2 regions of the Streptomyces sp. NPDC055103 genome follow, and region 2 is predicted to be linked to the other one. Evidence: riboswitches for the same ligand, from Rfam matches in the RefSeq annotation. Region 2 holds a riboswitch; the other holds the start of a gene.
The links. A riboswitch is a leader RNA that binds a small molecule or an ion and turns the genes downstream of it on or off. The one in region 2 is predicted to bind cyclic di-AMP.
Positions count from the first base shown of each region.

Region 1: it holds a riboswitch for cyclic di-AMP, as region 2 does, so the genes downstream of both, ACWFR1_RS05630 (M23 family metallopeptidase) here and ACWFR1_RS35835 (M23 family metallopeptidase) in region 2, are expected to answer to the same signal.

Region 1 is NZ_JBSGTX010000005.1:140,491-148,195, forward strand. It holds gene ACWFR1_RS05615 (GNAT family N-acetyltransferase) at 1-68, opposite strand, end outside; gene ACWFR1_RS05620 (HPr family phosphocarrier protein) at 244-525, shown strand; gene ACWFR1_RS05625 (GntR family transcriptional regulator) at 661-1,344, opposite strand; gene ACWFR1_RS05630 (M23 family metallopeptidase) at 1,569-2,351, opposite strand; cyclic di-AMP (ydaO/yuaA leader) riboswitch at 2,365-2,527, opposite strand; gene ACWFR1_RS05635 (M16 family metallopeptidase) at 2,726-4,093, opposite strand; gene ACWFR1_RS05640 (M16 family metallopeptidase) at 4,120-5,466, opposite strand; gene ACWFR1_RS05645 (DNA gyrase/topoisomerase IV subunit A) at 5,654-7,705, shown strand, end outside.
Region 2 is NZ_JBSGTX010000090.1:1,973-9,677, reverse strand. It holds gene trmB (tRNA (guanosine(46)-N7)-methyltransferase TrmB) at 1-409, shown strand, start outside; gene ACWFR1_RS35845 (PrsW family intramembrane metalloprotease) at 481-1,809, shown strand; gene ACWFR1_RS35840 (aldo/keto reductase) at 1,860-2,807, opposite strand; gene ACWFR1_RS35835 (M23 family metallopeptidase) at 2,862-4,064, opposite strand; cyclic di-AMP (ydaO/yuaA leader) riboswitch at 4,076-4,222, opposite strand; gene ACWFR1_RS35830 (PP2C family protein-serine/threonine phosphatase) at 4,424-5,629, opposite strand; gene ACWFR1_RS35825 (hypothetical protein) at 5,690-5,914, shown strand; gene ACWFR1_RS35820 (MFS transporter) at 5,911-7,140, opposite strand; gene ACWFR1_RS35815 (PLP-dependent cysteine synthase family protein) at 7,137-7,705, opposite strand, start outside.

The sequences.
Region 1 (7,705 bases), on a different contig from region 2:
GGTGTGGAGGCCGGTGCCGGTGATGCCGGTCGATCCGCCGCTTCCGACTGCTCCGACGCGCTCTGCATGGGGCCAGCCTACGGCCGGTACGGGCCACCGGCACCGGTCGCGCCGCGGGTGCGCGCCGTGCAGGGTGGGGAGGGCCGAAGGGCGGTCCGATCCGGTTCGAAGGTCGGCACGAGCACCGCGCACCGCATGAGAGACTGGTCTAGACAACCCGCTTGAGACTTGAAGGGCAACACCATGGCTGAGCGCCGCGTCAACGTCGGCTGGGCCGAGGGCCTCCACGCCCGCCCCGCGTCCATCTTCGTCCGTGCCGCCACGGCTTCCGGCGTTCCGGTGACGATCGCCAAGTCCGACGGCACCCCCGTGAACGCCGCCTCGATGCTCGCGGTGCTCGGCCTGGGCGCGCAGGGCGGCGAGGAGATCGTCCTCGCCTCGGAGGCCGAGGGCGCCGAGATCGCGCTGGACCGCCTCGCGAAGCTGGTCGCCGAGGGCCTCGACGAGCTCCCCGAGACCGTCTGACCCCGCCTTTCCCGTACGACGAAACCGCGGCTGCCGGAATTCCGGCGGCCGCGGTTTTCGCTTTTCTGGAGCCGGTATTTCCGGCAGCGCACATCAGCTCCAGCGAATTCCTATTCTTTGTATACGGTGCACGTGTTAATTCCGGACGCTCGCCGTGTTGACGACATGTTGCGAAACCCTCACACGGCCGCGCTCGGGCCTTTTCAGCCGGTGCAGCACCAGCGAGCGCTCCGCATGCAGCGCCGTCAGCGCCCTGGCCCGCTCGGCGTCGCCGCGCGCGACGGCGTCCACGATCGCGCCGTGCTCGGACCAGGCCTCGGTGGGGTGGGCGGGCTGGTCGACCGCGTACATCCAGGCGATCTTGTGCCGTAGCTGGGTGAGCAGCGCCGTCAGGGCCGGGCTGCCGGAGGCCTGCGCCAGCGTCTCGTGGAACCAGCCGCCGAGCGAGCGCAGGTCCTCGCCCTGGCCGCGTCTGGCCCGCTCCTGACCCAGCCTGACCAGGCCCCGCAGCACCTTCAGATGTGCCTCGGTGCGCCGCTGTGCGGCGCGGGCGGCGCCCAGGGGTTCGAGCAGGGCCCGCATGTCGAGCAGATCGGCCGCCTCCTGCTCGGTGGGCTCGGCGACATGGGCGCCTGCGTGGCGGCGGGTGACGACGAAGCCCTCGGACTCCAGGGTGCGCAGGGCCTCGCGGACCGGGACACGGGAGACCCCGTAGCGGCGCGCGAGCTGCTCCTCGGTCAGTCGCCCGCCCCGCTCGAAGACGCCGGAGACGATGTCGTCCCGGATCGCCGTGCATACCGATTGCGCGGGAACGCGCATGTCCGACCTCCGCCTTGGTCCGCGAGAGACAATTCGAGCGACGCCTGTTCTGCGTCCGCTCTGCGACTCTATTGCAGCAGGCCGGAATTTCCGATGCCCCCATGGAATCCGCGCATATGTTTCGGTCAGCGAAAAGCCCCGGCTCAGTACGAGCCGGGGCTTTTGCGACGCGATGCGTGTGACGCCAGGGGCTTCCGTGTGGCGTCAGCGGCTTCCGCCTGGGGTCAGAGGCTGACGCCGCGGGAGCGGAGGTACGAGATGGGGTTGAGGTCGGAGCCGTACTCGGAGCTCGTCCGCGCCTCGAAGTGGAGGTGCGGGCCGGTCGAGTTGCCGCTCGAACCCGAGACGCCTATCTGCTGGCCCGGCTCGACGCTCTGGCCCACGTAGACCCCGATGGACGAGAGGTGCCCGTACTGGGTGTACGTGCCGTCGTTCATCCGGATGACGATGTTGTTGCCGTACGCGCCGCCCCAGCCGGCCTCGACGACGGTGCCGGAGCCGACGGAGACGACCGAGCTGCCGTAGGACGCGTGGAAGTCGATGCCGGAGTGGCTGCCGGAGGACCAGAGGGAGCCGCCGGTCTTGTAGCCGGTGGTCACGTACGAGCCGGCCACGGGGAGCTGGAAGGAGTTGAGGCGGCGGCGCTCGGCCTCGCGGGCGGCGCGCTCACGCTCCTCACGGACCTCCTTGGCGCGGGCCTCGGCCTTGCGCTTCGCCTCGGCGCGAGCCTCGGCCTGGGCCTTCGCCTTGGCGATGGCCTCGAAGGCCTCCTGCTCCTGCGCGGCGACCTGGGCGTTGACGCGGTCCGCGAGGGAGTCCTCGGTGATCACCTGCGTGAGGCCGGTGTCCTCGACGGAGCGGTTGTCCGTGTCGGCGGCGAGCGCCGGGGAGGCGAGGGTTCCGATGACGCCGGTGGTGGCGAGTGTCGCGACGCCGGCGATGCCCACGCTGCGACGCGCCATCCGGCTCGGCCCACGATGCTTCCCGGTGGCACGGGTGAACGCCATGTAGGGGCTGTTCCTTTCCTTCCTTCTCGCCTACCGGGTTAGCTGACGGGTTCGGAGCAGGAAGGTCTCCTACGAGCCCCTCCGTGCGTGACGAAGGCGCCCGATTCACCCCAGGGACTGTGTGGGTCCCCGGCTCCCCAGGCTCGCGCCTGACGGGGACTCGGCGATGACTGTCCGCTGCCGCGAATGCGGCACGTGCACTGACGAACAGCCGCACCGACGCTATGCGGATCGTCTTTCAATAGCCAAACAAACACGCCTGTTTGTAAGACATGCCACAGGGCAGACGCCCCATTCCTCTCAATTCGGGCAAAGCGGAAGGCCTCGACGAAATCGTGACGTCGAGGCCTTCCTTGCCGGGTCCGCGGGTGCGATCAGCCGGTCACGACGGTGACTTCACCGATGCCGAGCGCGCGCACCGGCTCCGCGATCTGCGCCGCGTCGCCCACGAGCACGGTGACGAGCCGGTCCACGGGGAAGGCGTTGACCACGGCCGCGGTCGCCTCGACCGTGCCCGTCTCGGCGAGACGCGCGTACAACTGCGCCTGGAAGTCGTCCGGAAGGTGCTGCTCGACCTGGTCGGCGAGCGTCCCGGCGACCGAGGCGGCCGTCTCGTACTTGAGCGGCGCCACACCCACGAGGTTCTGCACGGCCGTCTCGCGCTCGGCGTCGGTCAGGCCCTCCGCGGCGAGGGTCCGCAGCACCTTCCACAGGTCGTCAAGTGCCGGGCCGGTGTTGGGGGTGTCGAACGAGCCGCTGATGGCGAGCATCGACGCGCCGTTCCCCGCGGCGTCCGAGCGGAGCACCTGCCCGAAGGCCCGCACGCCGTACGTGTAGCCCTTCTCCTCGCGCAGGACCCGGTCGAGGCGCGAGGTCAGCGTGCCGCCGAGGGAGTACGTGCCGAGGACCTGGGCCGCCCAGACGCTGTCGTGGCGGTCCGGACCGATGCGCCCGATCAGCAACTGCGTCTGGACGGCGCCGGGACGGTCGACGATGACGACCCGTCCGGTGTCGTCCGCGGTGATCGGCGGCATCGGCAGCGGCTCGGCCGGCTCGCCGGACCAGGCGCCCAGCGTCTCGGCGAGGACCTTGTCGAGGTCGACACCCGTCAGGTCGCCGACGACCACGGCGGTGGCCGTGCCGGGGCGGACGTGCGCCTCGTAGAAGGCGCGGACGGCGGCGGAGTCGATCGCGGCGACCGTCTCCTCCGTGCCCTGGCGCGGCCGGGACATGCGCGACTCGGCCGGGAAGAGCTCCTTGGAGAGCTGCTTCGCGGCGCGGCGGGACGGGTTGGCCGTCTCGTGCGGGATCTCGTCGAGGCGGTTGCGCACGAGGCGCTCGATCTCGGTGTCCAGGAAGGCCGGGGCGATCAGCGCCTCGGAGAGCAGCCCGAGCGCCTTGGGCAGCCGGGAGACGGGCACCTCAAGGGAGACCCGTACGCCCGGGTGGTCCGCGTGCGCGTCGAGCGTGGCGCCGCAGCGCTCCAGCTCGGCCGCGAACTCCTCGGCACCACGCTGGTCCGTGCCCTCGGAGAGCGCGCGGGCCATGATCGTGGCGACGCCGTCGAGACCGGCCGGCTCGGCGTCCAGCGGGGCCGGCAGGAAGATCTCCACGGCCACGACCTGCTGGCCGGGGCGGTGGCTGGTGAGCACGGTCAGGCCGTTGGCCAGGGAGCCTCGCTCCGGGGCCGGGAAAGCCCAGGGCCTGGCGATGCCCGGCTCGGGCCGCGGGTGGAAGTCCATGCTCGTCAAAGACACGGCAGCGTCGGTCACTGGTCCGCTCCCTCTTCCTCGTCGCTGTCGCTCTCGCTCTGTTCGGTGGCCACCGGCTCGTAGACGAGCACCGCGCGGTTGTCGGGGCGCAGTCGGGCCTTGGCGGCCGCCTGCACCTCCTCGGCGGTGATGTCGAGGACCCGGTCGACGGCCGTGAGGGCGAGCTGCGGGTCGCCGAACAGCACCGCGAACCGGCACAGTTCGTCCGCGCGGCCCGCGACGGTGCCGAGCCGGTCGAGCCACTCGCGCTCCAACTGGGCCTGCGCGCGCTCCATCTCCTCGGGCGTGGGGCCCTCGGCGGCGAAGCGGGCGAGCTCCTCGTCGACGGCCGCCTCGATCTGCGGGACCTCGACGCCACCGGAGGTCTTGACGTCCAGCCAGCCCAGCGAGGGGGCACCGGCGAGCCGCAGCAGGCCGAAACCGGCGGCGACGGCCGTCCGGTCGCGGCGGACCAGACGGTTGTGCAGACGGGAGGACTCGCCGCCGCCGAGGACCGTCAGCGCCAGGTCGGCGGCGTCGCACTCGCGCGTGCCGTCGTGCGGCAGCCGGTAGGCGGCCATCAGCGCGCGGGCCGGAACCTCCTCGACGACGACCACACGCTGCTCCCCGCCCATGACGTCGGGCAGCGAGCCGTCGCGCGGGGGCCGCTTGCCGTCGTGGGAGGGGATCGAGCCGAAGTACTTCTCGACCCAGGCGAGGGTCTGCTCCGGGTCGATGTCGCCGACGACCGACAGCACCGCGTTGTTCGGCGCGTAGTACGTGCGGAAGAAGTTCCGCGCGTCCTCCAGCGTCGCCGCGTCCAGGTCCGCCATGGAGCCGATCGGCGTGTGGTGGTACGGGTGGCCCTCCGGGTAGGCCAGCGCGGTCAGCTTCTCGAAGGCCGTGCCGTACGGCACGTTGTCGTACCGCTGGCGGCGCTCGTTCTTGACGACGTCGCGCTGGTTCTCCATGGACTCGTCGTCCAGGGCCGCGAGCAGCGAGCCCATGCGGTCGGCCTCCAGCCAGAGCGCGAGCTCCAGCTGGTGGGTGGGCATGGTCTCGAAGTAGTTGGTGCGCTCGAAGCTCGTCGTGCCGTTGAGCGAGCCGCCGGCGCCCTGCACCAGCTCGAAGTGCCCGTTGCCGTGGACCTGCTTCGAGCCCTGGAACATCAGGTGCTCGAAGAGGTGGGCGAGACCCGTGCGGCCCTCGACCTCGTGGCGCGAACCGACGTCGTACCAGAGGCAGACCGCTGCGACCGGGGTCAGGTGGTCCTCCGAGAGCACCACGCGCAGGCCGTTCGCCAACCGGTGCTCGGTCGCTGTCAGGCCGCCGGAGCCGGCCTCGGCCGTGGCCGTGTGACCCATGGGCATGTACGTCCCTTCGATCGCGATGTGAAAAAGTCCTGCCACTGTATGCAAGCGCGTCGACACCTCGCGAAGTTCCCGCCCCTTCCAGATGTCCCTCTTCCGGGTCGCGGTCGGCGTTGTCGGTGGCACGGTCCACAATGGTCCGCGTCAGATCAACCTTGTTGGTGAAGGAGCCGCAGCCGCGATGGCCCGCCGCAGCACGAAGACACCGCCGCCGGACGACGCGTACGAGGAGAGGATCCTCGACATCGACGTCGTCGACGAGATGCAGGGCTCCTTCCTCGAGTACGCGTACTCGGTGATCTACTCGCGCGCTCTCCCCGACGCCCGAGACGGCATGAAGCCCGTCCAGCGCCGCATCGTCTACCAGATGGGCGAGATGGGGCTCCGACCCGACCGCGGGTTCGTCAAGTGCGCCCGCGTCGTCGGCGAGGTGATGGGCAAGCTCCACCCCCACGGCGACGCGTCGATCTACGACGCCATGGTCCGCATGGCGCAGCCCTTCTCCATGCGGCTGCCCCTCGTCGACGGCCACGGCAACTTCGGCTCCCTGGGGAACGACGACCCGCCCGCCGCCATGCGGTACACGGAGTCGCGGATGGCCCCGGCGGCGCTGATGATGACCGAGTCCATCGACGAGGACACGGTCGACTTCACGCCGAACTACGACGGCCAGGAGCAGGAGCCGGTGGCCCTGCCCGCCGCCTACCCGAACCTGCTGGTCAACGGCGCGTCCGGGATCGCGGTCGGCATGGCGACCAACATGCCGCCGCACAACCTCGGCGAGGTGATCGCGGCGGCCCGCCACCTGATCCGCCACCCGAACGCCGACCTCGAGACGCTGATGCGCTTCGTGCCCGGCCCCGACCTGCCGACCGGCGGCCGGATCGTCGGCCTGTCCGGCATCAAGGACGCGTACGAGAACGGCCGCGGCACGTTCAAGATCCGCGCCACGGCGACCGTGGACAACGTGACGGCGCGCCGCAAGGGCATCGTCGTGACCGAGCTGCCCTTCACGGTCGGCCCCGAGAAGGTCATCTCCAAGATCAAGGACCTCGTCGGCTCCAAGAAGCTCCAGGGCATCGCGGACGTCAAGGACCTCACCGACCGCAGCCACGGCCTGCGTCTCGTCATCGAGATCAAGAACGGCTTCGTGCCGGAGGCGGTCCTGGAGCAGCTCTACAAGCTGACGCCGATGGAGGAGTCCTTCGGCATCAACAACGTGGCGCTGGTGGACGGCCAGCCGCTCACGCTCGGCCTCAAGGAGCTCCTGGAGGTCTACCTCGACCACCGCTTCGAGGTCGTCCGCCGCCGCTCCGAGTTCCGCCGGACCAAGAAGCGCGACCGGCTCCACCTGGTGGACGGCCTGCTCGTCGCACTCCTCGACATCGACGAGGTCATCCGGATCATCCGGGAGAGCGACAACTCCGCTCAGGCCAAGGAGCGCCTGATGGAGCGCTTCTCGCTGAGCGAGATCCAGACGCAGTACATCCTGGACACCCCGCTGCGCCGCCTCACCCGGTTCGACCGGATCGAGCTGGAGACCGAGCGCGACCGGCTGAACGGCGAGATCGACGAGCTGACCGGGATCCTCGACTCGGACGCGGAGCTGCGGAAGCTGGTCTCGGCGGAACTGGCGGCGGTCGCCAAGAAGTTCGCCACCGACCGGCGGACGGTCCTGCTGGAATCGGCGGGCGCGCCCGTCACCGCCGTGTCGCTGGAGGTCGCGGACGACCCGTGCCGGGTGCTGCTCTCCTCGACGGGCCTGCTGGCCCGTACGGCGACGGCCGAGCTGCCGCCTGCCGACCCGGACGCCCCGCGCACCAAGCACGACCTGATCGTCTCGGCGGTGGCCGCCACCCAGCGCGGTGACGTCGGCGCGGTCACCTCGGACGGCCGGCTGCTGCGGATCGCGGTGATCGACCTGCCGCAGCTCCCGGACACCGCGACCACCCCGAACCTCGCGGGCGGCGCGCAGCTCTCGGAGTTCCTGTCCCTGGAGGCGGACGAGACGGTGGTCTGCCTGACCACGCTCGACGAGGCCTCGCCGGGGCTCGCGCTCGGCACGCTCCAGGGCGTGGTGAAGCGTGTGGTGCCGGACTACCCGGCGAACAAGGACGAGCTGGAGGTCATCACCCTCAAGGACGGTGACCGGATCGTCGGCGCGACCGAGCTGCGGACGGGCGAGGAGGACCTGGTCTTCATCACGTCCGACGCCCAGCTGCTGCGGTACCCG
Region 2 (7,705 bases):
CCTCGGCCTCGCCGACCGCAACGGCCTCACCAACGTCAGGGTCGCCAACGGCGACGCGATCATCCTGCTCCGCGAGATGCTCGACAAGGACTCCCTCGACGGCTGCCGCGTCTACTTCCCCGACCCGTGGCCCAAGGCCCGCCACCACAAGCGGCGGCTGATCCAGCCCGAGTTCCTCAGCCTCCTCGCGACCCGGCTCAGGCCCGGCGGCGTGCTGCACTGCGCCACCGACTGGGAGTCGTACGCCGAGCAGATGCTGGAGGTGCTCTCCGCCCACCCGGACTTCGAGAACACCCGCGCCGACGGCGGCTTCTCGCCCCGCCCGGACTTCCGGCCCGTCACCCGCTTCGAGGGGCAGGGCCTGGACAAGGGGCACGTCGTGCACGACCTCCTCTTCCGGAGGAAGTGACAGGACAGGAAGTGACAGGGAGTACGTAACTCCTTCGCCCGGTGTCGGTGGGGGTCGTTAGGGTCGCTCACGTGTCGAACCCCGTCCCCGCCGAAGCCGCGACCGCCCCCGTCCCGCACCGGGACACCGAAGAGCCGGCCTTCCCGGCCGCCGCCGACCGGTCCCAGTGGCGCTACCGGCCCCGCCTCGCCTTCTGGCGCAGCCGGCTGGTCCGGGTCGTCGCCGTGATCACCCTGCTCGCGCTCTGCGCCCTGTTCATCCTGGCGCTGGTCCGCGAGCAGACCGGCACCCAGGGCTTCCTCGTCGGCCTGGGCCTCGCGGTGCTTCCCGTACCGCTGCTCATGGCCGCGTTCCGCTGGCTCGACCGGGTCGAGCCCGGCCCCTGGAAGAACCTGCTCTTCGCCTTCGCGTGGGGCGCCTTCGCCGCCGCGCTCGTCGCGATCCTGGCGAACTCCTTCGCGGTCCGCTGGATCGCGACGGCCACCGCCGACCCGGACTCGGCGGACACCCTCGGCGCCACCCTGGTCGCACCGGTCGTGGAGGAGAGCGCGAAGGCCGCCGCGATCCTGCTGCTCTTCCTCTTCCGCCGACGCCACTTCGGCGGGCTCGTCGACGGTGTCGTCGTCGCCGGTTTCACCGCCACCGGATTCGCCTTCACCGAGAACATCCTCTACCTCGGCAACGCCTTCGGCGAGGACCAGGAGTTCGGCGCCACCGGCATCGGCATGGTGACCGCCGGAACCTTCTTCGTCCGGGTCGTGATGTCGCCCTTCGCGCATCCCCTCTTCACCGTGCTCACCGGCATCGGCTTCGGCTTCGCCGCCCTCGCACCACGCGGGAAGCGGATCCGGCGGGTCCTGCTGCCGATCGCCGGGCTGCTCCTCGCCATGGGCATGCACGCCGCCTGGAACGGCGCCGCCACCTTCGGCGGCCCCCTGGCCTTCTACGCGGTGTACGGCTGCTTCATGGTCCCCGCCTTCGGCCTGCTGACCTGGCTCGCGGTCTGGAGCCGGCAGCGCGAGCTGCGCACGATATCCGGGGAGCTCCCGGCGTACGCGGCGGCCGGCTGGCTCTCCCCCGCCGAGCCGCTCGCCCTCTCCTCGATGCGCGCCCGCCAGCTGGCCCGCGGCTTCGCCGCCCGGACGTACGGTCCTCCGGCCGCGCGGGCCGTCGGCGAGTACGAGTCCTTCGCGACCTCCCTCGCGTTCCTCCGGGACCGGGCCCGGCGCGGCACCGCGGGCCCCGACTTCCCCGCCCGGGAGCAGGAGCTCCTGCACCACCTCTGGCAGCGCCGGGCCGTCGCCTCCCCCGCGCTCACGTACGCGGCGCGGGCGACCGGGCGGGTGTGGGCGCCGCCGCAGTATCTGGACTACGGCGGCTACAACCCCTACCGGAGTTAGGCGGAGTGAGCCGGCACCTCAGAACGCCCGTACCTCAGAACGCCCGTACCTCAGAACGCCGACGCCTCCGTCAGAAGCGTCAGTTCCGCCTCCGTGAGGGTCAGGTCCGCGGACGCGACCAGGGCCGGGAGCTGCTCGACCGTGCGGGCCGAGGCGATGGGCGCGACGACCGTCGGGCGGGAGGCGAGCCAGGCGAGGGCGACGGTGGCGAGTTCGGCCTCGTGGGCCTCGGCGACCGCGTCGAGCGCGGAGAGCACGGCCCTGCCCCGCTCGGTGTCCAGGTGCTCGCCGGCCCCGGAGGCGCGGACGCTGTCGACGGTGGCGCCGGGGCGGTACTTGCCGGTGAGGAAGCCGGAGGCGAGCCCGAAGTACGGGACGGCGGCGAGTCCGGCGTTCTCGACGGTCTCCAGGAGCGGGCCCTCGTAGGTGTCGCGCGAGACCAGGTTGTAGTGCGGCTGGAGCGCGACGTACCGGGCGAGGCCCTCGGCCTCCGCGAAGTCGAGGGAGGCGCGCAGCCGCTCAGGGGAGATGTTGGAGGCGGCGACGGCCCGCACCTTGCCGTCCTTCACGAGCTGGTCGAGGGCGGTGACGATCTCCTCGACCGGGACCGACTCGTCGTCGAAGTGCGTGTAGTACAGGTCGATGCGGTCGGTGCCGAGGCGGCGCAGGGATTCCTCCGCGGCGGCCTTGATGGTGGTGGCGGAGAGCCCCTTGAAGTGGGGGTGGGCGCCGACCTTGGTGGCGACGACGATGTCGTCGCGCTTGCCGCGGGAGGCGAGCCAGCGGCCGATGACGGTCTCGGACTCGCCGCCCTCGTTGCCCTCGGCCCAGGCGGAGTACATGTCCGCGGTGTCGACGAAGTTCCCGCCGGCGGCGGCGTAGGCGTCGAGCACGGCGAAGGACTGTGCCTCGTCGGCGGTCCAGCCGAAGACGTTGCCGCCCAGGGCGAGCGGGAAGACGTGCAGTTCGGAAGAGCCCAGCGGGCGGAGAGAGGTCACGGGTCGGTCAACCCTCCGCGCCGCCGGGACTATTCCGGGTGGGGCATGGGTGCGTCAGATCGACAGGCCCTTGGAGCGGAGCCAGGCCGCCGGGTCGATGCCGTCGCCGCCCGCGGTGTGGACCTCCATGTGGAGGTGGGCGCCGGTGACGTTGCCCGTGGCGCCCACGCGGCCGATCGTCTCGCCGGTCGTCACGGTCTGGCCGGCGCTGACGGTCATGGAGGAGAGGTGGGCGTACCAGATCTCGGTGCCGTCCTCCATCTCCAGGACGACCCGGTAGCCGTACGAGCCGGACCAGCCGGCCGACTTGACGGTGCCGCTGTGGACGGCCTTGAGCGGGGTGCCCGTGGGCGCGGCGAAGTCGAGACCGGTGTGGTAGCCGGAGGACCACATCGAGCCGGACTGCATGTAGGTGGCGCTGATGCTGTACGAGGACAGGGGCATCGAGTAGCTGGCGGCGAGCTGCGCGAGGCGCTCGGCCTCCGCCGCCGCGGCCTGCCGCTCGGCCTCCGCCTTGGCTTCCGCCTCCGCCTTGGCCTTGGCTTCCGCCTCCGCCTTGGCCTTCGCGTCGGCGGCCGCCTTCTCCGCCGCCGCCGCCTTGGCCGCGGCCTCGGCCGCCGCCTTCTCGGCCGCGAGCTTCTCCGCGGCCAGCTTCTCGGCGGCGTCGGCGGAGGCCTGCTGCTGCTCGGCCTGCTGGAGGATGCGGGCGCGCAGGATCTCTCCCGCGTCGGCCGCGTCGGCGGTCGTGGGCGTCCCGGCCTGCGCGGTGAGGGCAGCCTGGGCGGTGCCGTTCGCTCCGGTTCGGGCGGTGTCGTCCGCCGTGGTGGTGCCGTCCGCCTTCTCGCCGGCCGGGGTGACGTACGTGGCGGCGGTGAGCGGGTTCGTGTTGGACCCGGTCCCGGTGAGGGTGTCCTGGAGCTGCGCGTCCGCGTCGTCGGCGAAGAACTCGCCGACGCCGGGGAGGTCCTCGGCCGAGGGGAGGTTCAGGTCCGGGAGGTCGGGGAGCGATATGGCGACCGGCGGCTTCTCCTGCGCGGTGGCGAGGCCGCCCGCGCCGACAGCCGCGATGACGCCGACGCCGAGGACGGTGGAGGAGCGGGCGAAGTTGGAGCGCTGCTTGACGACCCGGTGCCGACCGCGGGTCTCGGCGCGGAGGGTTCCCTCGGTGGGGTTCCACTCGGTGTCCGGAGCGGCGGGGCCCGCACCACCACCGAAGGCATCGAAGGGGGCTTCGGGTGCGGGAGTGTTGGACGCCACGAAGGCGCGCTCCTTTCCTTCCTTCTCGCCTACCGGGTTAGCTGACGGGTTCGGAGCAGGAAGGTCTCCTACGGGCACGTTCGCACAGGTGCGAAGGGCCCGATTCACCCCAATTGGTGGTTCCCCGGTTCCTCTTCAGGATTCGGCGCGTGCGCACGGTGCCGCCTCTTGCGACGGCTGGGACGACCGCGCTGCGTTATCGAACGTTAATAGACAGGGGGGTCCGATTCCAAGCCGTTCCCAGTGATCGTTCATTGAATTGGTAGAGAAACGCCCGAGTTGACCCCCCTTCAGCAAGGGGCCTTCAAACACCGAGAATCTGACGTTATGTCAATTGTTATCGCAGTGACACCCTCCGACTACGCCTGGTGACCACCGCCGCGCGGCGGCACCACCGGCATCGTCCGGCGCCTCTCCGGCTGCCCCGTCGCCGGCCTGCTCAGCGCGAGCAGCGCCATGTCGTCCGTCGACCCGCCGCCCGTGTGCAGCCGTACGTCGTCCACCAGCGCGTCGAGCAGCTCCTCGGGCCCCGGGAAGATCCGCCCCGCGAGCCGTTCCGCCGGGTCGTAGAAGACGCCCCGCGCGTCGCGCGCCTCCGAGAGGCCGTCCGTGTAGAACAGCAGCGTCGCGCCCGGCGGGTACGGCCACTCCTCGGCCCGGTCCGGCCACGCCGCCAGCTCGCCCATGCCGAGCGGCAGCGCCGGCTCCGCCGGGTCCAGCACGTCCAGGCTTCCGTCCACGTACAGCAACAGCGGTGGCGGATGACCGCGGTTGACGATCCGTACGACCCCGCCGCCGTCCTCACGCCCGTGCGGGATCTCCGCCAGGACGGCCGTCGTGAATCCCTCGAAGGCGTCGAGCCCGTGTCTGCGGGTGCCCTCCCGGGCCAGCGCCCGCTCCAACCGCTGCGCCACCCCCTCCAGGCTCCGCTCCTGCTCGGCCGCCTCCCGGAACGCACCGATCACCACGGCGACGGCCTCGACGGCGTCCATCCCCTTGCCCCGGACGTCCCCGACGACGAGCCGCACCCCGTGCGGGGTCTCCTGCACGGCGAACAGGTCGCCGCCGATGAACGCGTCCGCCTGCGCCGCCTCGTAACGGGCCGCGCACTGCAGCCCGCCGATCCGCTCGGCCGGCGTCGGCAGCACCGCCTTCTGCGCGGTCTCCGCGATGACCCGCGCGGAGGCCAGCCGCTCGCCGCTGCGCCGCACGACCCGGTTGATGAGGAGCGCGAGCGCGGAGACGGTGACGACGGTGAGGGTCTCGGTGAGGGCCGGGATGCCCGTCACGGTGCCGTTGTAGACGTGCAGCCCGACGGAGGCGAGGACGGCGGCGATCCCGGTCACCAGGGTCGTGAGCGTCGAGAAGAAGGGCGCCGCGATGAGAGGGGCGGCGGAGAAGAGCGGAGCGGCGGTGTACGCGGGCGGCGTCGACACGTCGAAGACGACACCGCCCACGATGACGAGCGGCGGCAGCGCACGGAGGAAGCGCCGGGCACCGCCGTACGGACCGCGGCCCTCGCCGCCCCGCCGCCCGCCGTCCGCCGCTCCTGGGGGGTGCCCCACCTGTGCTCTCCTGCCCGGTCCGTACCGGCACGGTGTTCCGTACCTCCGCGCCCTCCCAGGGTGACCGCCACCGCACCCGGCGGCGACCTCCACGGGGCCGACTGGCGTACGCACGCCGGAGCGGCGGCCTGTCCGCCCGGCGCGCACGCGGCCCGCGCGCGCGGAGCGGCGGCCTGTCCGCGCGGCCCGCGCGCGCCAGGTACCCGGACGCGGCCCGCGCGCGCCCGGCACGCGGCCCGCACGGTCCGCGCCGTGCCCGGCACCCCGCCCGCCCCCGGTCCCTAGTCCGCCGCCGCCATCGGCGCCTCCGCGAGTCGTCCGCCGCGGGCGAGGAGGGCGACCGCCGCCGCGCACACCAGGCCCACCGCGCACAGCGCCAGCCAGGGCACCACCGACCAGCCGGTCACGTCGAGCAGCGCGCCCGTCCCCAGGTTCCCGAGGGTGATCCCGATCCCGCAGACCGTGTTGTAGAGCCCGTAGTGGGTGGCCACCCAGCGCCCCCGGGACAGGGCGACGACGGTGTCCATCTCGTACGGGTAGAGCACGGCGTTCGCCATGGCCAGGACCGCCGCGCAGAGCAGCAGCCCCGCCACGCCCCGGCCCAGGGCCGCCGGGACCAGGAACGCCCCGCCCATCAGCGCGAGCCCGAGGACCAGGCACCGCTCGCGGTCGAGGCGGCGCCGGCACCAGGCCGTGATCCTCAGCTGCCCGGCGAGCGCGACCAGCGCCGAGACGACGAACAGCGCCGTCGTGAGCCCCGTGCCCTCCGCCGCGAGCGGCAGCGCCAGATAGACCTGGAAGGACAGCACGTACGAGCCGGTCATGGCGAGCGAGAAGAGCCAGAAGGTGCGGTGGGAGAGGACGGTGCGGAACTGCCCCCGCTCACCCTTCCCGGCGGCCGGAGGCGTCCCACCGCTCATGGGCAGATGCCGGAGCTGTACGAGCGTCAGGCCGGCGAACAGGACCGCCGCCACCGTGCACGTCAGCCGGAACGACACCCCGGTGAGCGCCACCCCCACGAGCGGCCCGAGCAGGATGCCCGCCTGGTAGTACGCGTTGAACAGCGCGAAGGCCTGCACCCGCCGCTCCTCCCCGGCCTCCGCCGCGAGGCAGGCCCGGACCGCCGGGTTGAACAGCGCCCCCGCGAGCCCGGTCGCGAGCGAGGCGGCGATCAGCGCCGGCAGCGACTGCGCGAAGGCGAGCGCCCCGAAGCCGACCGTCCGCAGCGCGCAGCCGGCCACGATGAGCGGTTTGAAACCGAGCCGGTCGGCGAGCGCCCCGCCGACCAGGAACATGCCCTGCTGGGAGAGGTTCCGGGCGCCGAGAACGAGGCCGACCGCCCAGGCCGCCATGCCGAGCCCGTCCGCGAGGTGCGCGGCCAGGAACGGCATCAGCATGTAGAAACCGAGGTTGATGGTGAGCTGGTTGAGGAAGAGCAGCCGCACGGCCGGGTCGAAGGTACGGCTCTGCTTCCAGATGCCTCCCCGCGGAGGCGCGGTCGTGGTGCTCAACGCCCCAGCCCCCGCCGGTCCAGGACCCTGCGGGTCCAGCCGTCGACGGGCGCGCCCGCCTCGTACGCGACCGGGTCCTCCCGCACCGGCCCGTCGAGGAGCCCGTGCTTCGCGCAGAACTCGTCGTTGAAGACGGTGTCGAAGTACCGCTGCGGCCCGTCGGGGAAGACGGCCGCGATCCGGGTCCCGCGCGGCCGGGTGCGCGCCAGCCACCCGGCGACGAGTGCGACCGCCCCCACGCTCCATCCGCCGGTGGCGAACTGACGCGAGGCCAGCCGGCGGGCCGCCCGTACCGCCTCGGCGGGGGCCACCCAGTGGACCTCGTCGAAGGCCCCGTGGTCGACGTTGGCCGGATGGATCGAGGAGCCCAGGCCGCGCATCAGCCGCTCCCCGGCGGGGAGCCCGAAGACGGTGGAGTTCACCGAGTCCACGCCGACGAGCTCCAGCGCGGGGCTGCCGCCGGCGCGCAGCGCGCGGGAGATCCCGGCCGAGTGGCCGCCGGTGCCGACCGCGCAGACGAGGACGTCGATCCGGTCGAGCTGCCCGGACAGTTCGGCGGCGAGCC